2 regions of the Rhizobium sp. 01L419 genome follow, and region 1 is predicted to be linked to the other one. Evidence: predicted binding sites of a transcription regulator. Region 1 holds the regulator's gene; the other holds the start of a gene.
What was found. Region 1 encodes LexA, which represses DNA repair genes until DNA is damaged. Its sites were predicted from a motif close to TGTTCNNNNTGTGTTCNG; they were not measured.

Region 1 (11,410 bases):
AACCGGTCTCATCTGCGGCGTCGGCTCTTGCCACGCCACGGACGAATTCGCCGAAGGCCCAAGGCTCGGGCGCGGCTAGAACTATCTCGGCAATTCCGGTTACGCCGTTGACGTGAGCTTCGAGCGCGCTGCGGTCAGCAGGGAGCGGATTGACGCGTTCGACGGCGAAGAGAAAGAAATCCGGTGCCCGAAGGTCGCCGGCGAAGGCGAGCCGGAAGCCGGCAATGCTCTCCGTGCCATCCGGCATTTTCACGGGACGTTCGAACTGCAACACAGAACCAGCGCTAATGCCGCCTTTAACGAATCGAGCATGTTCATGCTTTGCATCCGCGGCACTGAAGGCGATAGCAGACAGGCCCTCGCTGCCGCATCGAAAACGAAAGGCCTGATCGCGGGCTGTGAAGACATTGCCGTCGCGCGCCGTCCTGTCGCTCTCCTCGACACTGGCGATGCCGAGCGGCTCGAGATAGCTCCTGTCGGCGAAGAAAACGCAGGCATTTTCCGTACCGAAGGGATGGCGCGCGTCCGGAGCGACGGTGAAGCCCAGCTTGCCCAACCTCTCGCGTGCAAGGGCGATATCGGTAACCGGCAAAACGAGATGATCGATCGCAAGCGTGTCTTGGGTCATCAGCTACTCTCCAGCAATCACAAGGAGATGTGCTTCAACAAGCCTTACGAAGCAAGGCCGGACGGGACGGGCGCCGACAAAAATAAAATTCTCAACACAATGGAGAGAAATTTTACGAAAATTTAGCCACTTGCGGAACACATATGGAACATATAGTGTCCGTTCTGGATTTGTTTCAATACTGGGGTCACACGCCGATGCTCACGCGCAAACAACAGGAACTTCTTCTTTTCATTCATGAAAGGATGAAGGAATCCGGCGTTCCGCCATCTTTCGACGAGATGAAGGACGCCCTGGATCTGGCCTCGAAATCCGGCATTCATCGGCTGATCACGGCGCTCGAAGAACGCGGCTTCATTCGCCGGCTTCCGAACCGGGCGCGTGCGCTCGAAGTCATCAAGCTGCCGGAAGCCTATAGCTCGAGCCTGCAGCCAAGGCGCGGCTTTTCACCAAGCGTCATCGAAGGCAGCCTCGGCAAGCCGCAACCTGTTGCGCCTCCCGCCGCGGCAAAGTCAGCACCTGCGGCCGACAACGGCAATTCGGTTTCCGTGCCGGTCATGGGGCGCATCGCTGCCGGCGTGCCGATTTCGGCAATCCAGAACAACACCCATGACATCACCGTTCCCGCTGATATGCTTGGCTCCGGCGAACATTATGCGCTCGAAGTTCGTGGCGACTCGATGATCGAAGCCGGCATCTTCGATGGCGATACCGTCATCATCCGCAACGGTAGCACGGCCAATCCGGGTGACATCGTCGTCGCACTCGTCGATGAAGAGGAAGCGACGCTCAAGCGCTTCCGCCGCAAGGGCGCATCGATTGCGCTCGAAGCCGCAAACCCCGCTTACGAGACTCGCATTTTCCCGCCGGATCGCGTCAAGGTCCAGGGCAAGCTCGTCGGCCTCATTCGTCGCTATCACTGACCGGTGACGGGCCAACATCAGCGAATGTGTCGCTACGCCAGTCATAGGCACGGTGGCGCATCCAGGGCCGTCGCAATGCGTCGAAGGTAGCGGCAACCGCAACTCCGCCATCTGTGAAACGAAGCTCGATCGCGCCTGTCTTGCGCAATGTTTCGCCAGTAAAGAGCATAGCTCCGGATCGGCAGCCGTCGAAACGCAGACGGACAGGGGTGACGACGATATCGGCCGTATCGCAGGCAGGGCCCAGATAGGCTGCATTGTCGATAACCGTCAGTTTCTTTCCATTGCCGAGCATGATGGCGCACCAGGCACCTTTCAGGCACGAGAACCGTGACGGCGAACCGATCGCGACACGTCTCATCGACTCTCTGGCTTCATTCTGTTGATCCCGCGAGAGCTGCAGTCTTTTGCCTTCGGGCGCAGTGGGCCTATTGGCAGCTTCCAGCGTGACTGGCTTCCTGTGCTCTTCGATGGCAAGCGCCCGCTGCCATTGTTCGAAGATGAAGGCGGGTGGCTTTTCGCGGTTCGAAGCTATCGCCTCTCCATCGACAACAGCAACGAGGCTACCGTCTTCGGCAATGGCGATGTCGGGCATTGCCTCTGATGGCAGCGCCGCGACAGCAAGCGTGGAGAGAGTGACGATTGCCGTTCCGATATGCCGCAGTCGAGTTCTGAGGAGGGTCAGCAGCAGAAAACCGAAAACGGCCGTCGGGAAGTACCAACCCGGCAAACGGCCCACATCGATATTGCCACCCCAGCTCGATACCGTCTTTGCGATTGTGATCACCAGATCGAGCCCGAAGCCTGCCACATGCCATGCCCAGCCGTCCAGGCCAAAGGGCATCAGCAGCATCGCCAGCATCCCAGCCGGCATGACGATGAAGGAAATCACCGGCATGGCCGCGAGATTTGCCGGCAGGCCGTAGGCTGTCAGCCGGTGGAAATGCTCAATCGAAAACAGCGCGGTAGAGAAGCCACCAATCAGCGACGTCAGGAAAATGCCACCAAAGAAACCGCCGACCACGAAGAGGGGTTTCATGATCGGCAGGTTGGCAAAGACATTCTCCCACATCGGCCGGCCTTTCCAGAGATCGTAGCCGGCGACCAGGGCAAGTGTTGCGGCAAAGGACATCTGGAAACTCGGCCCCAGCACCTCCGATGGCGAGATCGCAAGGATCACAAGAGCGGATAGCGCCACGTTTCTGAGGCTGATCGATGGCCGGTCAAAGAAGACGGCAACCAGCATGATGGCCATCATGATGAAGGCACGTTCAGCGGAGACGGCAAAGCCGGAGATCAGATAGTAGGCTGTCACCGCCGCGAGCGCACCGGCCGCCGCGATTTTCTTGGTCGGCCACGCCTGGGCAATGCCGGGAAAAAGGCTAAGGACGACGCGCAGGCCGACAAAAAAGATGCCGGCGGAAAGCGCCATATTGAGACCGGAGATCGCGACGATATGGGCAAGGCCGGACTGCCGCAGCGCGTCCGTCGTGTCATCCGAGATCGCCCGCCTCTCGTCGGTGACAAGCGAAGCGGCAAAGGCGCCGGTATCGCCCGGCAGGGTGGAGCGTATGCGATCGCCGATGCCACTCCTGAGGCGATAGAGCCATTCGAGTGTCGCCTCACCGACCGAGCCCGCTTGCTGTGGCTGCAAGGCAAGCTTTTTCGGCGCGCCATAGAAAAAGCCGTTGGCGCCAATGCCGTCAAAATAGGCACTGAAAGCAAAATCATTGAGGTGGGGAAGTGCGGGGCCTGCCGGAGGCGTGAGACGCGCCCTGCCCTCGATGACGTCGCCAAGCTCGAAAGGCTGCGCGGCGCCTCTCACGAGCACTGTAATGCGTTTAGGCGGACGCTTGATCTGCGGCGCGTCGGTTCCGGTGACGTCAAGAATGTAACGCCAGCGCCCCCGCCCGTCGCCTTCGCGGCGCTCGATCCTGCCGGTTACCGTTGTTGCTACGGCTGAATCAAGGATCAGGGTCTGCGCCCGCCATGTTTCAACCTGTGCCGAAAGCATTCCGCCGGCAAAGAGAAGCAGAGCAGAGAGCATCGCCCGCAATTTCGTCCGGCGATACCCGCAAAGTACGACGGCACCGAGGGCAACAAAAAGGCAGAGACCAAGCGAGACAGCCGGAAAATCCGAAGCTGCCAGAAACCAGGTCGCGGCACCTGCACCAAGGAAGACCGGCGAAAAAAGAATGAGGCGACCGTAGCCAGCCTCTTCAGCGGCCATGCGGACAGACGATCGGATGTGTCGTTTCGCAACGGCGATCAGCCGCCACGGAAACGGAACCGTAGCCTGCGTCCTTGCCAGTTGCGTCACAATGGCGCGCGGTGCGGCATCAGCAAAATCCATCTTTGCATCAATGGATTGCACATGCCGTTCTGCTGTATCGAACCCCGTCATATTCGCTTGGACCCGCCCCCGGAGATCGGCAGAATGCAACCTCAGATCAAAACTCGCAAACAATAATCGATTGAAATACGAGGAAAATTTGCGGCAGCAAAAATCCAGTCAAATCATGGTGTTCTGATATGCGTGAGGCTCATCGCTGCACTGCCTAAAAGATGATGCCGCGATGCACAAAATGGCGTCACGGTAACTTGGCATTAGCTTCGCGATCATATAGCTATCGCTTAGGACGCTTAACCCTTATGGCGCTTTTGCGGCGCCACCGCCACCCCGGAGGATCAGCATGACGGATCAAAGCGCTACAATCAAAATCGGTGACAAATCAGTCGACCTCGCCGTGCGAAAAGGCACGGTCGGACCAGACGTGATCGATATCGGTGCACTCTACAAAAACACGGCTTCCTTCACGTACGACCCCGGGTTTACGTCGACCGCATCCTGTGAATCGAAGATCACCTATATCGACGGCGACGAGGGCGTTCTGCTGCATCGCGGTTACCCGATCGAGCAGCTTGCCGAGCACGGCGACTTTCTGGAAGCCTGCTACCTGCTGCTCTACGGCGAACTGCCGACCGCCGCTCAGAAGAAGGATTTCGACTATCGCGTCACGCACCACACCATGGTGCATGAGCAGATGAGCCGCTTCTTCACCGGCTTCCGCCGCGACGCACATCCGATGGCCGTCATGTGTGGCTGCGTCGGTGCGCTTTCGGCATTTTATCACGACTCCACCGACATTACCGATCCTCACCAGCGCATGGTCGCCAGCCTGCGCATGATCGCCAAAATGCCGACGCTTGCCGCCATGGCCTACAAGTACCATATCGGCCAGCCCTTCGTTTACCCGAAGAACGACCTGGACTACGCGTCCAACTTCCTGCGCATGTGCTTTGCCGTTCCTTGCGAAGAATATGTCGTCAATCCGGTGCTCGCACGCGCCATGGACCGTATCTTCATCCTGCATGCCGATCACGAGCAGAATGCTTCGACCTCGACGGTTCGTCTCGCCGGCTCCTCGGGCGCAAACCCGTTCGCCTGCATCGCCGCCGGCATCGCCTGCCTCTGGGGCCCCGCTCACGGCGGCGCTAACGAAGCAGCCCTCAACATGCTGACGGAAATCGGCACTGTCGACCGCATTCCGGAATATATCGCCCGCGCCAAGGACAAGAACGATCCGTTCCGCCTGATGGGCTTTGGTCACCGCGTCTACAAGAACTATGACCCGCGCGCCAAGATCATGCAAAAAACCACGCATGAAGTTCTCGGCGAACTCGGTATCAAGGACGATCCGCTTCTCGAAGTCGCCATGGAACTGGAGCGCATTGCGCTGACCGACTCGTACTTCATCGAGAAGAAGCTCTATCCGAACATCGACTTCTACTCCGGCATCACGCTAAAGGCCCTGGGCTTCCCCACGACCATGTTCACCGTGCTCTTCGCTCTCGCCCGCACCGTCGGCTGGATCGCGCAGTGGAACGAAATGATCGAAGATCCGGAACAGCGTATCGGCCGTCCGCGCCAGCTCTATATCGGCGAACCGAAGCGCGACTACGTGCCGGTTTCCAAGCGCTAAGCGCTGACTTCATAGACAAAAGAAAACCCGGTCAGGAATGGCCGGGTTTTTTGTTGGCTAGAACATCAAGCAATATTTGCGCCGCATGCTCGCCAGGCGGCCTTTCCGTCTGCATACGCTGCCAGATGAGATCGTAGCCTTCCTTCACCGCCTTGAGCTGGTAGGTGTCGGCTGACAGCCTCTCCATCCAGCGCGCGAGGCTTGCGCCGCGAACGATGTCGTTCAGATATTCGGGCACGACCGCGTAGTCGGCGATCAGATTGGGCAGTGCGCCGCTCCAGGTCTTGATGCCTGATGTCAGCATGCGCATGATCCAGTCGACCTTGTAGGCGGAAACGACGGGGACATCGGCAAGCGCCAGCTCCAGGATCACGGTGCCGGACGCCGCCATGGCCGCATCGGCTTCGGTGAAGGCTTTCCATTTCGCTTCAGCGCCGACGACGATGTCAGGCTTTACCGCCCAGCCTGCTGTCATTTCTCGCACGAGGGTTTCCCTGTGCGCCACAGTCGGCAGAATGAAGCGCTTCGCACCATTGCGGGCAACGAACTCGTTCGCGGCGGCTTCGAAATAAGGCAGAAGCTTCCTGATTTCGGACGAACGCGAACCAGGGAGGAGCAGGATCGCACCGTTACCGGGCTGCCGGCCAGCACGCAGGCGTCGGGTCTCCAGAAGTGTTGCATCGGCGACGAGACGGTGGCCTACATAGGTGGTCGCAGGTCCGTTGAGACGCCGCATCACCGCCGGCTCGAAAGGAAGCACCGCTAGCACATGATCGACATAGGCGAGCATGCGTTGCGCGCGATATTCCTTCCATGCCCAGACACTCGGACAGACATAGTTGACGACAGGCAGATCAGGCAGCGCGGTACGCACGCGCTTGGCGACGCGGTGTGTGAAATCCGGGCTATCAATGATGAGCAGGATATCGGGCTTTGCCGCAATGATCGCCGCTGTTGATTGCCGAATACGGGAAAACAGCGTCGGCAGCGTCGCCAGGACCTGCGTGATGCCCATGACCGAGAGTTCGGAGAAATCGAAGAGCGACGTCAATCCTTCGGCCTGCAAGCCCTCGCCGCCGACACCGACGAGTTCGATAGGGCCGGAATAGATTTTCTTGAGACCCGCGATGAGATCGGCGCCAAGCAGATCGCCAGATACTTCGCCGGCTACGACAGCAATTTTCAACGGCCTGTCGCTCATGCAAGCCCCCATCCAGGCAAGCCTTTGTCGATACCGCAGACAAAAAGACCGTTCTCGTCTGCCGCCTTGATGAGCGCGTCGCGATCAAGCACCAGCGAGCGGCCGGCTTCGATGGCCACTCCTGCAAGCCCGGCGGCTTTGGCGTTGAGCACGGTGGACACGCCAATCGCCGGCAGATCAGCGCGGATATCCTGCTGTGGCTTGCAAAGCTTGACCAGCACTCCGCGCCGGCGTGGCGAAATACGGCCTGCTGATCTCAGGGCCGCCACGCGGTCGAGCATGCTGTCCGTGCCCTCAACGCCCTCAACAGCGACAACGCGTCCGCCGATCGAGACCGCACCCTGCCCGATATCCAGACTGCCAAGCACCTCCGCCGCCTTGCCTGCGCGCGCTATATCACGACGATCCTCTTCATTGGGCGAAACAGCACCAACAGGACCTGCGGTTGCCAGAAGATCCGGGGCAATCTCATGGGCACCCACGACACGCAGACCTCGCCCTTCGATCAGCTTGATCACCATCTGCAGAACGGTATCGTCGCCGCCCGAAAGCAACGTACGGATGGCGGCGGGTACCTTGGTCAGAATGCGCAGCGTCGGCCGCACTTCACGCCACTCCGGCCGGCGGCGCACGCTGCCCGACATGACGACACGATCGATGTGATATTTCTTGAAAAGCCTGTCGAGGGCAGCGAAATCACCGATACCGATCGTGGCGTGGTCGAAGCCGTCCCAGCGACGGTCGCCCTCATCCTTCAGGATCACGATAACAGGATTTTCACCAGCCGAACGCGCAGCCTCGGCGACATAGGACGGCAGAAGGCCGCCACCGGCAATGATCGCCAGCCGGCCTTCAGCGGTGTCGCCAGCGGAAACCACAGATCAGCCCTTCTGTCCCCGGCTCGGCGAAGACAGCGCGCGATCGCTCTCGGCGGCGATAAAATCGAGGATCTCGACTACCTGCTCGCAATCGGCATATTCGTCGCGAATCTGGGCAGCATTCTCGCGAATCGAGCCGGCACCCTCGAAGATCGCCTTGTAGGCACGGCGAACCGTGTGAATGACGGCGCGATCAACGCCGGCGCGCGTCATGCCGACGACGTTCAGGCCGCTCAGAATGCCGGGATTGCCGTTCAGCATGCCGTAGGGAATGACATCGTAACTCACGGCCGAGAGCCCCCCGACGAAGGCAAATTTACCGACTCGGGTAAACTGATGTACTGCCGCGCCGCCGCTGATGATTGCGTGATCGCCGACGGAAACATGGCCGGCCAGCATGACATTATTCGACATGATGACATGGTCGCCGACCCGGCAATCATGGGCGACATGCGAATAGGCCAGGAAGAGACTGTTGTCGCCGATGACAGTCGAGCCGCCATGTTCGACGGTGCCGGTGTTCATCGTAACGCCCTCGCGAATGGTGCAGTTGCGCCCGATGATGAGCGACGTGTCGACGGCGCTGTGACGGGCGCTCTGCGAGTCGCCACCGATAACGGCAGAAGGAAATATACGCGTACCGGCGCCGACGGTCGTCAGACCGAGAACAACCACGTGGCTGATCAGTTCCACATTGTCGTGAAGCGTGACCTTGGGGCCAACATGGCAAAACGGGCCGACCACCACGCCTTCACCGACCGCGGCGCCGTCTTCGACCACGGCCGTCGGATGGATCCTGGCGCTTTCGGCGATCATGCTCATGCGTTGTCCTTGCGTACGATCATCGCGCCGATATCGGCCTCGGCGACAAGCGCGCCGTCGACCTTTGCGTCGCAATGGAATTTCCAGATATTGCCGCGTTGCTTTATTTTAAGCACGTGAAATTCAACGCGATCGCCCGGCACGACCGGCTTGCGGAAACGGGCGTTGTCGATCGTCATGAAATAGACGAGGTTGCCGGTCTGGCCTTCTTTCTTGGCGCAGATCGCACCCGCGGTCTGTGCCATGCCTTCGACCAGCAGAACGCCCGGCATGATCGGCGCGTCAGGGAAGTGGCCGGAAAAATGCGGCTCGTTGACCGTCACATTCTTGATGCCCACGGCGGCGTTGTCACCATCGATATTGACGATCTTGTCGACCATCAAAAATGGATAGCGGTGCGGCAGCAGCTTCATGATTTCCATGATGTCGGCCGAAGAAAGCGTGGCGGCTGTAGCTTCAGTCATTCTTGCCTCCCTTTTTTCCGCGCGCTCCCGATTTTGCCAAGAGCTGTGTAGCATATTTCAGGTAGTCATTTAGCGGACGTGCCGGTATTCCGCCATAGCGGCCGCCAGCAGCAAGATCGGTCATGACACCACTTTTTGCAGCGATCTGCGCGCCATCGCCAATGGTGATATGTCCCTTGAGGCCAACCTGTCCACCGATCTGCACACCATCGCCGATGATGGTGCTGCCGGCCATGCCGACCTGCGAAACGATGGCGCAATGGCGACCGATACGGACGTTGTGGCCGATCTGCACCTGATTGTCGATCTTGGTTCCTTCGCCGATGACGGTATCGTCCATGGCGCCGCGATCGATGGTCGTATTGGCGCCGATCTCGACATTGTCCTGGATGATGACTCGACCGATCTGCACGATCTTGATCATGCCGCGCGGGCCTGGTGCATAACCGAATCCATCCTGCCCGATACGGACACCATTATGGATGATGACGCCGTTACCGATGAGCGCACAGAGAATGCTCGCGCCCGTCGCGATCGAACCATTGCGGCCGATCTTGACGTTGGGACCGATGACCGAGTGAGCGCCGATACGCGTGCCCTCGCCGATCTCCGCGCCGGGGCCGATGATCGCCAGCGGCTCGACGATTACGCCCTTCTCAAGCCGCGCCGTCGGATCGATGACGGCGCTAGGCGCTATCTCGGTCTCGCCGGACGAAAACGTCACCGGCTTGAGAGCCGCGGGATAGAGAAACCCACCGGCCATCGCGAAGGCGGCATGCGGATTGGAGGAGATCACCACAGGGATATGCGGCGGCACCAGCTCAGAGAGCGCATTGTCGCAAATTACGGCCGAAGCCTCGCAGGTCAGGAACTCGTCCCTGTTCCGGCGAGAGAGGATATAACAGATATCCCCGGCCTGCGCCCTGGCAATAGGTGAAACCGACCGGATGATGACATCGCCATCAGCGGAATTGCCAAGCTCTGCCCCAAGAAATTGCGCCAACTCAACGAGTCTCACGCCTTCATGGGGCAGAAAAAAAGTATTTTGCTCCATCGGCAAAACTCCAGAACGGAATTGAAATTTACAGTTCCGGACTGCCGATATCAGAATTGGTTGTTAATGCCAAACTTGAAGCGTTGAGTCTTGTCGAAGTCTTCCTTCACGACCGGGATCGCATAGTCGACGCGGAGGGCGCCGAAGGGCGACTGCCAGATCAGACCGAGACCGACCGACGCGCGCAGAGAGGAACCGTCACCTTCTTCAGTATCCGAACCGAGAAGCTCGACATCATTGCCGAACAGCGTGCCGGCATCTGCGAAGACTGCGCCGCGCAGGTTGAAGTCGCGAGGGAAGCCCGGCATCGGGAATGTCGCTTCAGCAGAAGCGGTGAAATAGGTCGTACCACCGAGCGGATCGTCCGGGTTGGTGATGCGCGGGCCGATACCCTTGTTTTCAAAGCCGCGAATATCGGAATTGGTCAATGTGAACTGGTCGAAGACGTTCAGGTGATCGCCGAAGCCGACAACGTAACCTGCCGATGCCGAGAGCGAACCGATGATATCGGCATCGTCAGCAAGCAGATGGTAGTAACGAGCCTTACCGTAGATCTTGTAATACTGCGAGTCGCCACCGAGACCGGCAATTTCCTGCGTTGCGGTCGCGTAGATACCCTCACGCGGCAGGACGGTGTCGTCCAGCGTGTTGTAAGTCAGCGTCTGCGAAATGGAAGAGCGAGTCCACGGGCTTTCATCGACGAGATTTTGATAGGTAGCCGACAAATCGCTTAGATTGCTTCCGCTGGAATCGTACTTCATCTGCTTGTAATTGTAGCGGAAAGTGGTCGCCAGATCTTCCGTGATCGGCGCAGTAACGCGCAGAACGCCGCTGGTTTCTTCGTAATCGTAGTTGTCGTTGCTCGACGTCTCGCTGTGATTGACATCGAAACCGGCGGCAAGACGATAGCCGAGGAAGTAGGGCTCGGTGAAGTTGATGCCGTAAGCGCGCGAGCCTTCCTGACCGCCACCGGCCGAAACGCGGATGTACTGACCGCGGCCGAGGAAGTTCTTTTCTTCGATCGAGGCTTCGAGCAGCAGGCCGTCGCCGCCGGCCGCATAACCGGCGCCGATACCGAACGAACCTGTCGACTGATCCTGCACGTCGACAACGATGACGACGCGGTCAGCAGAACTGCCCGGCTGGGTCGAGATATTGACTGCGGAGAAGTAGCCGAGCGCTTCAAGACGGCGCTTTGCGCGAGTGATCATCTGCTGATTGAAGGCGTCGCCTTCGCTGAGATCGAATTCGCGGCGGATAACGTAATCGCGCGTGCGGCTGTTGCCGCGGATTTCGATACGCTCGACATAGGCGCGCTCGCCCTGGTCGACGAGGTATTCGACGCCGATCGTGTTGTTGTTCAGGTCGCGGTTACCGCGCGGGGTAACGCGCGCAAAGGGATAACCGGCCGAAGCAACCTGATCCGAAATCGCTTCGATGGACTTCTGAACTTCCTT
Region 2 (11,410 bases), on a different contig from region 1:
CGGCGAGCGGCTATCTTCGCCGGATAACGATACGGAACCTAAAATGACACCAAAGGAATTGAAGGCCCAACTGCGCGCCGAGCGTCTGGCGCTTCGCGACGCCATCCCGACCGATCTGCGTGCCGCCAAAAGCCTCGACATGGCAGCTCATGCCGGCGATGCCATTGCTTTTGCGCCCGACACCATCATCTCGGGTTTTCTTCCGATCCGCTCCGAAGCCGACTTACAGCCGTTGATGACACGGTGGCGCGGACGTGGAGCCCGCCTCTGCGTGCCCGCCATCATCGATAAGCAGACCATTGTGTTCCGGGAACTCGCCCATGGCTCAGCGCTGATCGGCACCGGTTTCGGCACGGTCGGCCCAGGTGAGGATGCGGCTGTTCTCGACCCCGATATTATGCTCGTGCCGCTATCCGCCTTCGATTCCCGTGGCCACCGCATCGGCTATGGCGCCGGCCATTACGACCGGGCAATCGACCGTCTCCGGCAAAAAGGCCTGTCTCCGAAGCTGATCGGCATTGCATTTGACTGCCAGGAAGTGGCAGAGGTACCCGCTGAGCCGCACGACATAAGCCTGGATTCCATCCTGACGGAAAGCGGCCTGCGCCATTTTACCTCACGGATTGGATAGGGAATGCGACTGCTATTTCTGGGTGACATGGTTGGCAAGACGGGACGCACGGCGGTTTGGGATCGCCTGCCCGGCCTGGTTTCCGACCTGAAACTCGACTTCGTCATCGTCAATGGCGAGAACGCCGCCGGCGGCTTCGGCATCACCGAAGACATTTTTCTGGAAACGATCAATGCCGGCGCCGACGTGGTGACGACAGGCAATCACGTCTGGGACCAGAAGGATGCCGTCGCCTTCGCAGGTCGCCATGACCAATTCCTGCGACCGGCGAACTACCCTCAGGGAACGCCTGGCCGCGGCTCAGGCCTTTTCTATGCGCGCAACGGCGCCCGCGTGCTCGTCGCAAACATCATGGGCCGCGTCTTCATGCATCCCGAGCTCGACGACCCCTTCAAGGCGGCCGAAACGATCCTTGCTGCCTGCCCTTTGAAGGAACAGGCCGATGCCATCATCTTCGATTTCCATGCGGAAGCGACAAGCGAGAAGCAGTGCTTCGGCCATTTCGTCGACGGCCGCGCCAGCTTTGTCGTCGGGACGCACACTCATGTGCCGACCGCCGACACGCAGATCCTGAACGGCGGCACCGCCTATATGTCGGACGCCGGCATGTGTGGCGATTACGACTCCTCGCTCGGCATGGACAAGGAAGAGCCGCTCAACCGCTTCATCTCCAAGATGCCGAAGGGCCGCATGGAGGCAGCCACCGGGCCTGCCACCATCTGCGGTGTCGGCGTGGAAATCTCCGATGCGACGGGACTGGCGGAGAAGATCGCCCCCCTGCGCCTCGGCCCGAGGCTTGCCGAGACGATCCCGGAGTTTTGGCGCTAGCGCCTCGTAACACGCAATTGTGAGCATGCCCCGTCTGGACCGCTGCGACGGCATGCCGCATCCTCCCGGCGTCGTGAAAGCGCCGGAGGGGTGGCATGAAGCCGCATTGTCTTGTCCTCGCTATCGCATGTGTTGCGGTTTTCTCCGCACCGAACCTTGCCGAAGCCCAGGAAGATCGAAGACCGGTCAGCCAGTGCCAGGCCATCGCGCAGAATATTCCCAAGGCCACCTTCGCGAGTTTCTCCAGCGCAGTGCCGGTGGTCCCAGCGGTTTCCGAGGGTGAGGACGTCAAGTTCACCTATCTCGGCCATTCGACTTTCGAGATCGAGACGCCTGGCGGCATCGTCATCGCCACTGATTATAATGGTTGGTACAAGCCGGCCGTCACCCCCGATGTCGTGACCATGAACAAGGCGCACTCGACGCATTACACGCTGACGCCGGATCCCGGCATCAAACACGTGCTGCATGGCTGGAGCGACGCCTCTGGCGATAAGGCCAGGATCAATCTCGTGGTTGGTGACGCCTATATCCGCAACGTCACGACGGATATCCGCTTCAGTTACGGGCTCGGCGGATCACAACTCGACGGTAATTCCATTTTCATCTTCGAAATATCAGGCCTTTGCATCGGCCATCTCGGCCACCTGCATTATGAGCTGACCGATACGCATTACACCGAAATCGGCAGGCTCGACGTGGTCATGGTACCGGTCGACGGCGGCCTGACCATGGGAGCCGACAGCATGAGCCGCGTCATCAAACGGCTGCGCTCATCGCTGATCCTGCCGATGCATCGCCGCGGGCCGCCGGTCAACGCCTTCATCTCGATGTTCGGCAATGGTTTCGACGTCAACTATGCGCCCGACAACAGCATTACCGTTTCGCTGCGCACGCTCCCGAAGAAGCCCCTGATCTATGTGATGAAAGACGTGCAGTAAAAAGGCCCGGACTACAGCATCGGCCCGAAAATCGGAATCGATTTTCGGGCCGATGCATAGATTCAAAAAGGTAGAGCGTTCTTTGTGCGTCCGAATGGACGCACGGCGCTCTGTGCCGGGCCTTTGGACTCAAGCAAATTGCAGATGCCGCTTGATGCCGACATCGGGCATCTTCTCCTCGTCGAAATTGGCCTTGGCGATTTCCCAGCCGAATTTCAGCTTGCTGCCGGTAGACACCCAGATTTCCGCATCATCGACATGCATGGAAAGCATCGTCAGTTTCGGATCCTTCTTACCGCCCTCATACCAGGCGGCCACGACAGAGTTCCAGAACTCCTCGATCTTTGCGGAATCAGGACGCACCTCGATAACCCCGGACAGGCAGGCATGATAATCGTGGTTCTTGCCGATCACGCAGAAATGCGCGCGGCTGCCTGGTTTGATCATCTGCACGAGTTCGGCATCCGTCTTGGTATAGAACCAGATCGTATTGGTGGTCGGATCGACATTCGGAGCCATCGGCTGCATATGCATGTCGACGCCTGAAAGGCCGAGCATGCCGGCATGGATGTCGTTGATCTGGTCCCAGAGCTGACGTGCCGGTTGTTCACGGGCTTCGCTGAAGCTTGCCATGGCCGTTCCTTTCCTGTTGGTGTCGTCGGTTGAAAACGTCATCTCCTCGGCTTTGTTCCGCCACCCGCCACGCCGTCAGGGAAGGATCGAAAAGCTGCTTTTTCCTTGAATATCGCCCCTTCCGATCCTATAAGGCGGCCCATTCCGAACAATGAGACGTGAACAGGGGTGCCATGGCTGGCCATTCACAGTTTAAAAACATCATGCACCGCAAGGGCCGTCAGGATTCCGTGCGGTCGAAAATGTTCTCCAAGCTCGCGCGCGAAATCACCGTTGCCGCCAAGGCCGGACTGCCCGACCCGACGATGAACGCCCGCCTGCGCCTGGCGATCCAGAACGCCAAGGCCCAGTCGATGCCGAAGGACAATATCGACCGCGCGATCAAGAAGGCCTCCGGAGCCGACACGGAGAACTATGACGAAGTCCGCTATGAAGGCTATGGCCCGGGCGGCACGGCGATCATCGTCGAGGCCCTGACCGACAACCGTAACCGCACAGCTTCTAACGTCCGCTCGATTTTCACCAAGGCCGGCGGCGCCCTCGGTGAAACCGGCTCGGTGTCCTTCTCCTTCGACCATGTCGGCGAAATCACCTACAAGCTGTCCGCGGGTGACGCCGACAAGATCATGGAAGCCGCCATCGAGGCCGGCGCCGATGACGTCGAGACCGATGAGGAAGGCCACTACATCACAACCGCCTTCGAAGCCCTCGGCGACGTCGCCAAGGCTCTCGAAGCCACTCTCGGTGAAGCTGATACCGTAAAGGCGGTCTGGCGCGCCCAGAACAACGTGCCGGTCGACGAAGAAAAGGCCCAGTCGATGCTGAAGCTCATCGACTCGCTCGAAGACGATGATGACGTCCAGAACGTCTATTCGAACTTCGAAGTCTCGGAAGAAGTCCTGGCCAAGCTTTCGGCCTGACGCCTTGTCGAATACGGAATGAAAAACCCGGCTGCACTTCAGCCGGGTTTTTGTTTGCCTGTGTTCTGCTGATTAGGCTGCAGCCCGCATGAAATTACCGAGCCCGGCAAAGAGCTCCACCGATTTCAATCGCGCCTCGACGTCATGGATCGGCATCGAGATGATCACTTCATCGGCCTGCGTCTCCTTCAGGAAGTCGTTGAGCTGAGCTTCGGCCGTGGCCGGCGAGCCGACGACGGCGTAACGCAGCGTATGTTCGACATTCATCTTCTCCATCGGCGACCAGAAAGCATCCATATCCTTGACCGGTCGCGGGAAAGGCCCGCGCACATTGCGCCGCAGGTTGACAAACTGCTGCTGGGCCGAGGTGAAATGATACTGTGCCTCCTCGCCCGTTTGCGAAACGGCACCCATGACGCCGACCATTACATAGGGCTTGTCGAGTTCTGCCGAGGGTTGGAAACGGTCACGGTAGATCGCGATCGCATCGAGCAGCATATCAGGCGCGAAATGCGAGGCGAAGGCAAAGGGAAGGCCGAGCATGGCCGCAAGCTGGGCACTGTAGAGACTGGAGCCGAGCAGCCAGATCGGGATATGCGAGTCGTTACCGGGCACAGCGAGGATAGCCTGATTTTCGATCGGCGTGCCGAGCAGCTGCTGCAGCTCCACCACATCATTGGGAAAGCTGTTGGCACCGGCATCGAGATTACGCCGCAGCGCTTGCGCCGTGCGCATATCCGTTCCCGGCGCGCGGCCAAGCCCGAGATCGACACGGCCGGGGAATAGCGCTTCCAGCGTGCCGAACTGTTCGGCAATGACGAGCGGCGCGTGGTTCGGCAGCATGACGCCGCCCGAGCCGATGCGGATGGTCTTCGTCACCGCTCCGATCTGGCCGAGAATGACTGAGGTTGCAGCGCTTGCAACGCCGGGCATACCGTGATGCTCCGCCATCCAGAAACGCGTATAGCCGTATTCCTCCGCCTTCTGAGCCATTCGCTTCGACGCGTCGAAGGATTGGCTGATGGTCGTGCCTTCGGCCACGGGGGAAAGATCGAGAATGGAAAAGGGAACCATGGAAACCTGCCGCGCAAGAATAGGGGTGCGGTCTATGTAGGTTCGCTATGGAGCTATTCCAAATCGCAGCGCAAACAAAAACACCGGTAGCAAGCGGCTGTCATTCGTCGAAAGCAGAAGAGAATTTCAGTGCACCGGAGGGCGGCGGCCCGTTGAAGACGATCCGCTGCACATATCGCGTTTCGAGATCGCCGTAAGTCAGCCTTCCATCGCTTTCGAAGCCGACGTCGCGATAGACCGAGGGATTGCCGATCAGCGCACAGCCCGTCGCGTCACGCTCTCTCAGCAGGTCCAGACCTTTCAGGATCAACGCTCTGCCGATGCCCTGCCGCTGCCGCTCCGGCTTCACCGAAATCGGCCCCAGCCCATACCATCCGTCCTCGACACCGCCGATCGTGATCGGCGAGAACGCGATATGGCCGATGATCTCTTCGCCCTCTTCCGCAACGAGCGATATCGCAAGGTCACCTGATGCACGAAGATCCCTGACGATCCGGGCCTCGGTATTGTTGCTATAAGGCATCGGCTCGAATGCCGCCCATGTCAGTGCGTGAATGGCATCCGCATCCTCAGGTCTTTCGAAGCGGATAATCATAATACGATCAAGCCCGTTTCCGCAGCAGGTGCATGTCGCCGCCATGCTGCTGATGTCCTTCGCCAAGGGTGAAATTGCCGAGCTGGCGGTCCATTTCCACAGCCTCCGTCGCGAGACGATGGATCGCAGCCGTCGTTTCCTCGACCATAGCCGCATTCTGCTGCGTCATGGAATCGAGTTCGGCGACAGACGTGTTGATCTGTCGTAACGTATCCGCCTCCTCGCGGGTGGACTCCATGATCTCGTTGATCTGGCCGTTGATGGCTTCGACATGGCCGCCGATGCCGGTCAGTGCAACCCCGGCCTTCTCGACGAGGGCCACACCGCTTTCTACCTCATGCGTGGATTTCTGCAGCAGGCTGGAGATTTCCTTGGCTGCACTCGAAGACCGCTGCGCCAGTTCGCGCACTTCCATGGCGACGACCGCAAAGCCCTTGCCGCTTTCGCCGGCACGCGCTGCCTCGACGCCGGCGTTCAGCGCCAGCAGATTGGTTTGGAAGGCGATATCGTCGATGACGGAAATGATGGTGTTGATCTGGCGCGAAGACGTCTGGATCGCCTCCATCGCCGCAATCGTCTCGCGCATGATCTGACTGGAGCCGACCGTTTCCTTCTTGGCATCGCGGGCGATGCGCTCGGCATGCTCGGCTCTTTGGATCTGCACGCGCACCGACTGGGTGATGGCGCTGATCGCATTAGCCGTCTCGGTGATCGAGCTTGCCTGCCGCTCGGTGCGGCCGGCCAGTTCATCCGCCCCCGTGCGCATCTCCTCGGAGCCTGCACGGACGGCCATCGAGTTGCCGCCGATCGCCGTCATCGTTTCGTTAAGCGTTGAGAGCGCCTCGTTGAAGTTCACGCGCAGGCTTTCGAGCTCGCTCGGGAAGCGGGTTTCGATTTGATAGGCCAGATCGCCGCTTGCCAGATGATGAAGCCCTTCGTCGAGTGCCGTGACGACGTCCTGCAGGCTGCGGGCTTCTGCTTCGCGCTGCGCAAGGTTCTCCTGGCGTTCGCTTTCGGCCTGTGCACGCGTTTGCTCGCTTACTGCTTCGAGTTCGCGACCTTCGATCAGCGACTGCTTGAAACGGCCAAGCGCCTTCGCCATCGTGCCAATCTCATCCTTGCGGTTCTGGCTGCCGATCTCGACTTCCAGCTTGCCGTCAGCGACTTCGCGCGTCACGCCCGCAAGGCGGGCGAGCGGCGAGAACAGAAAGTTGGTGATGAGCCCCGTGGCAACGGCCATGATGACGAGAACGCCGATGCCGATCCAGGTCAGCAGCGTGGCGATCTCGATGGAGCCGGCATTCAATTCGCTGAGCAGCACGCTTTCGACGACGAGGAACCGGTCACCGCGATAGTCGATGCCGCGCACATAAGCGCGTGCCACACCATCGGCGCGATCGAAATCCGCAACTGTCATCGCCGAGCTCGCTAGCGCATCCTTCACAAAGGTGAACTGCGCAGTATCGAGCGTCGCAAGCCGGCCGGACGCATTAAGACCGACGGCCGAGCCGTCACCTGAAATGATCGCCGCCTGTGCCGTGCTGTCGGACACGATACCCTTCGCTAGAATGCCGGTGACGACGTCATCGCGCACCTTGAACAGCATCAGACCCTTCGCCTGGCCGAGCTTGACGATCGGCACGGCATAGAAGATCGCCGACTTGCCGCTGCCCGCATCGACGCGCAGACCGGAGAAGGCCGTCGGCGCGGAATCGTCGGTTGCCTTCGCGGTATTCTCGATCGCCTTGGCATAGGCGATGCCTGATCCGGTGGCCTTCCAGGCGTCGGACTTCAGGTTTTCGGCAAAGTCGTCGTTCTTCTTGTAGGAATAGAGCACGGTGCCGTCGAGATCGACGATCAGCAGATCGCTGAAGGCGGTATCAGTGAGATCGCGGGCCACTTCGCCCTGCGTCTTCTCGTGGCTCGAATAATAAAATCCGCTCGGCCCCTCGGGCTTGGCAAGCTTTTCGCGCTGGTCGGGCGGGTTCGGGTTGTTCGTGATAAATACCTTCTTCAGCTCGCCCCGCGCATCGCCGGAGCTCTTCTCCATCGTCTTCCAGCCGCTCTTCAAATTGGTGATCGACATCTGCAGCGCTTCGATGCGCGCGATGGAGGTCGCCTGGTTCTCGAGCTGCTCGAGCTGATCCTGCAGCATGTCACCGCGGAAGATCAGCACACTCTCCTTCGCCTTCAGCGCCTGCTCGTCGGAAACGCGGCTGCTGGCGAAATAGGCGAGGACGTCAATCACCGCGACCGAAAGCGTGGCCAACAGGATGAAGGTGGCAATCACCTTGAAGGACAGGGACTGAAATCTCTGAGCCATGAAAACGAACCCTTCCGGAACGGCGCACCAGTCGGGAAAATCGCCGGCCAGTTGACCTGTAAACAGAACATCGGAGGCTTAAGCCCTGCGGAAGCCGGCCCCTCTCACATTTGATGGACCAGAATTCATGCATCCGGTTTAATTCCCGGTAAATGCCGTACCGAAAACAGGGCGCGTTTTCGCTTTGTTCACATATCGATGGCACTTATTTCGCCTCCGCTATAGGGTGAGCCATGCAAAACACGATTCGCATCATCGGTATCGATCCCGGCCTTCGCCGCACCGGATGGGGCATTATCGATACGCTCGGTAATTCGCTGCGTTTTGTTGCCTCGGGAACCGTCACCTCGGATGGTGACATGGATCTCGCCTCGCGCCTCTGCCAGCTGCATGACGGCCTTGCTGAAGTCGTTCATTCCTACAAGCCGGACGAAGCCGCCGTCGAACAGACCTTCGTCAACAAGGATGCGGTAGCGACCCTGAAGCTCGGCCAGGCTCGGGGTATTGCCATGCTGGTGCCTGCCCGCGCCGGCCTGCCGGTGTCGGAATATGCACCGAACGCCGTAAAGAAGACCGTCATCGGCGTCGGTCACGGCGAGAAGAAACAGATCCACATGATGCTGAAAATTCTCATGCCGAAAGTCGAATTCAAGGGCGACGACGCCGCCGACGCCTTGGCGATCGCCATCTGCCATGCCCATCACCGCGGTGGAAACCGTATGCGCCAGGCGATGGCCGGCTGATCCTTCGCTCGATATCATTTCACCCGAAACCCATCCCTGACGGAACAAGATCATGATCGGCAAGCTGAAAGGCACTATAGACGAGATCGGCGATGACTATGTGCTCGTGGATGTGCACGGCGTCTGCTACGTCGCCTATTGCTCGGCGCGCACGCTCTCGAAGCTCGGTTCCGCGGGAGAAGCCTGCGTGCTCTTCATCGAAACCTATGTGCGTGAGGACCAACTTAAGCTCTTCGGCTTCCAGACGCAGCTCGAACGCGAATGGTTCAATCTGCTGCAGAGCGTGCAGGGCGTCGGCGCGAAAGTAGCGCTCGCGGTGCTTTCGACCCTGACACCTCCCGAACTTGCCAATGCGATCGCCCTCCAGGACAAGACCGCCGTTTCACGCGCCCAGGGCGTCGGTCCCAAGGTCGCGATCCGTATCGTCACCGAGCTCAAGAACAAGGCACCTGCCTTTGCCGGCGATGCGATCAATATCGGCCTCAAGCAGGAGATCGGCGAAGGTGTGGCCGCAGCCCCTGTTGCCGACGCCGTTTCAGCCTTGACCAATCTCGGCTATTCGCGTGATCAGGCAGCCAATGCGGTTGCCGCCGCCATGAAGACCGCCGGCGAAGATGCGGATAGCGCCAAGTTGATCCGTCTTGGCCTGCGGGAACTTTCGCGCTGATGGCCCCGCAGGGTGTCAACGCAGGCCGCTTGGTGTATGGACTTGAGCAAGCTTCGAACGGAAATACCCTATGACCGATGCCCGCCTGATAACGCCTGAAAAGCGTGGCGAAGACCTGGATACGACGCTGCGCCCGCAGTCTCTGGACGAGTTCACCGGCCAGGCGGAAGCGCGTGCCAATCTCAAGATCTTCATCGAAGCCGCTAAAAACCGCGGTGAGGCGCTGGACCATGTCCTCTTCGTCGGCCCGCCCGGCCTCGGCAAGACGACGCTGGCACAGATCATGGCAAAGGAACTCGGCGTCAACTTCCGCTCGACCTCCGGTCCGGTCATCGCCAAGGCCGGCGATCTGGCCGCATTGCTGACCAATCTCGAAGAGCGCGACGTTCTCTTCATCGACGAAATCCATCGCCTCAACCCGGCGGTCGAGGAAATCCTCTATCCGGCGATGGAAGATTTCCAGCTCGACCTCATCATCGGCGAAGGCCCGGCCGCCCGCTCGGTGAAGATAGACCTGTCGAAATTCACCCTCGTTGCCGCCACCACCCGCCTCGGCCTCCTGACCACGCCGTTGCGTGACCGTTTCGGCATTCCCGTGCGCCTCTCTTTCTATACGGTGGAGGAACTGGAGCTGATCGTTCGCCGCGGCGCCCGCCTGATGGGCCTTGGCATGACTGATGACGGGGCCCGCGAGATCGCGCGGCGTGCCCGCGGCACGCCGCGCATCGCCGGCCGCCTGCTGCGCCGCGTACGCGACTTCGCCGAAGTCGCAAGGGCCGAAGCCGTCACCCGCGAGGTCGCCGACGAGGCCCTGACCCGCCTGCTGGTCGACAATGTCGGCTTCGATCAGCTCGACAAGCGTTACCTCAATATGATCGCCGTCAATTTCGGCGGCGGCCCGGTCGGCATCGAAACCATCGCCGCCGGCCTCTCCGAGCCGCGTGACGCGATTGAAGACATCATCGAGCCCTATATGATCCAGCAGGGTTTCATTCAGCGCACGCCGCGCGGCCGCGTTCTGACCGCAATCGCATGGAAACATCTCGGCATGCAGCCGCCGAAGGATATGGAGGCTGCGCAGTTCGGGCTGTTCCGGGAGGACGATTGATTGATCAGCCGGCGCGGCTTTCTCAAACTCATGGGCAGCAGCTTCGCAGGCCTCATGGCGCTCGGCGGGTATGCCTTCGCCTATGAACCGCTGGCCCGGCTGACAATTTCCCGTTATACGCTGACCCCGCCTGGATGGCCGCCCGGCCTGAAGCTTCGGCTTGTCGCACTTGCCGATTTCCACGCCTGCGAACCCTGGATGTCCGCAGCCCGCATCGCTTCGATCTGCGCCCTCGCGAACGAGCTGGAGGGGGATATCACACTCCTGCTCGGTGACTACGCGGCCGGCATGAACATGGTGACGCGTTATGTCCATTCCAGCGAATGGTCAAAGGCACTCGCGGCGCTCGAAGCCCCGCTGGGTGTCCACGCCATCATGGGCAACCATGATTGGTGGGAGGATAGAACTGCGCAGCTGAATGGCGGAGGCGATACGTTCGGACATAGGGCTCTGGCCGAAGCCGGTATTCCCGTCTATAGCAATCGCGCCGTCCGCTTAGAAAAGGGCGGGCATGGCTTTTGGCTGGCCGGTCTGGAGGACCAGTTGGCGCTCCTGCCGGGCAGGAAATGGGGCCGCACCCGAATGCAGGGTCTCGATGATCTCGACGGAACGCTCGCGCAGGTTTCCGACGACGCGCCAGTCATCCTGCTTGCCCATGAGCCCGATATCTTTCCGCGCGTGCCCGAACGTGTATCGCTGACGCTGTCTGGCCACACGCATGGAGGACAGATCCGTCTTCTCGGTTATTCGCCGATCGTGCCCTCACGCTATGGCGATCGTTATGCCTATGGCCATATCATAGAGAACGGCCGGAATATCATCGTTTCCGGCGGGCTCGGCTGCTCTATCGCGCCCGTGCGCTTCGGCGTTCCGCCGGAGATAGTGGTCATTGATCTCGGATAATATCATGCCCAAAAGAACCGTCGTACGCCTCAATGCAGGCAGCC

Region 2: the regulator LexA is predicted to act here: its motif matches at 8,120-8,137, upstream of ruvC (crossover junction endodeoxyribonuclease RuvC).

What each region holds. Positions count from the first base shown of each region.
Region 1 covers NZ_JBFTSM010000019.1:115,901-127,310, forward strand. Annotated here, with positions in the region: gene AC1DUP_RS29855 (VOC family protein) at 1-628, opposite strand, end outside; gene lexA (transcriptional repressor LexA) at 826-1,551, shown strand; gene AC1DUP_RS29865 (ComEC/Rec2 family competence protein) at 1,532-3,955, opposite strand; gene gltA (citrate synthase) at 4,245-5,534, shown strand; gene lpxB (lipid-A-disaccharide synthase) at 5,566-6,735, opposite strand; gene AC1DUP_RS29880 (LpxI family protein) at 6,732-7,613, opposite strand; gene lpxA (acyl-ACP--UDP-N-acetylglucosamine O-acyltransferase) at 7,617-8,435, opposite strand; gene fabZ (3-hydroxyacyl-ACP dehydratase FabZ) at 8,432-8,899, opposite strand; gene lpxD (UDP-3-O-(3-hydroxymyristoyl)glucosamine N-acyltransferase) at 8,892-9,953, opposite strand; gene bamA (outer membrane protein assembly factor BamA) at 10,004-11,410, opposite strand, start outside.
Region 2 covers NZ_JBFTSM010000004.1:73,971-85,380, forward strand. Annotated here, with positions in the region: gene AC1DUP_RS10355 (5-formyltetrahydrofolate cyclo-ligase) at 44-631, shown strand; gene AC1DUP_RS10360 (TIGR00282 family metallophosphoesterase) at 635-1,459, shown strand; gene AC1DUP_RS10365 (MBL fold metallo-hydrolase) at 1,555-2,400, shown strand; gene AC1DUP_RS10370 (pyridoxamine 5'-phosphate oxidase family protein) at 2,530-3,033, opposite strand; gene AC1DUP_RS10375 (YebC/PmpR family DNA-binding transcriptional regulator) at 3,207-3,953, shown strand; gene AC1DUP_RS10380 (LLM class flavin-dependent oxidoreductase) at 4,026-5,027, opposite strand; gene AC1DUP_RS10385 (GNAT family N-acetyltransferase) at 5,128-5,622, opposite strand; gene AC1DUP_RS10390 (methyl-accepting chemotaxis protein) at 5,630-7,945, opposite strand; gene ruvC (crossover junction endodeoxyribonuclease RuvC) at 8,179-8,688, shown strand; gene ruvA (Holliday junction branch migration protein RuvA) at 8,741-9,355, shown strand; gene ruvB (Holliday junction branch migration DNA helicase RuvB) at 9,426-10,463, shown strand; gene AC1DUP_RS10410 (metallophosphoesterase) at 10,464-11,366, shown strand; gene AC1DUP_RS10415 (NUDIX hydrolase) at 11,371-11,410, shown strand, end outside.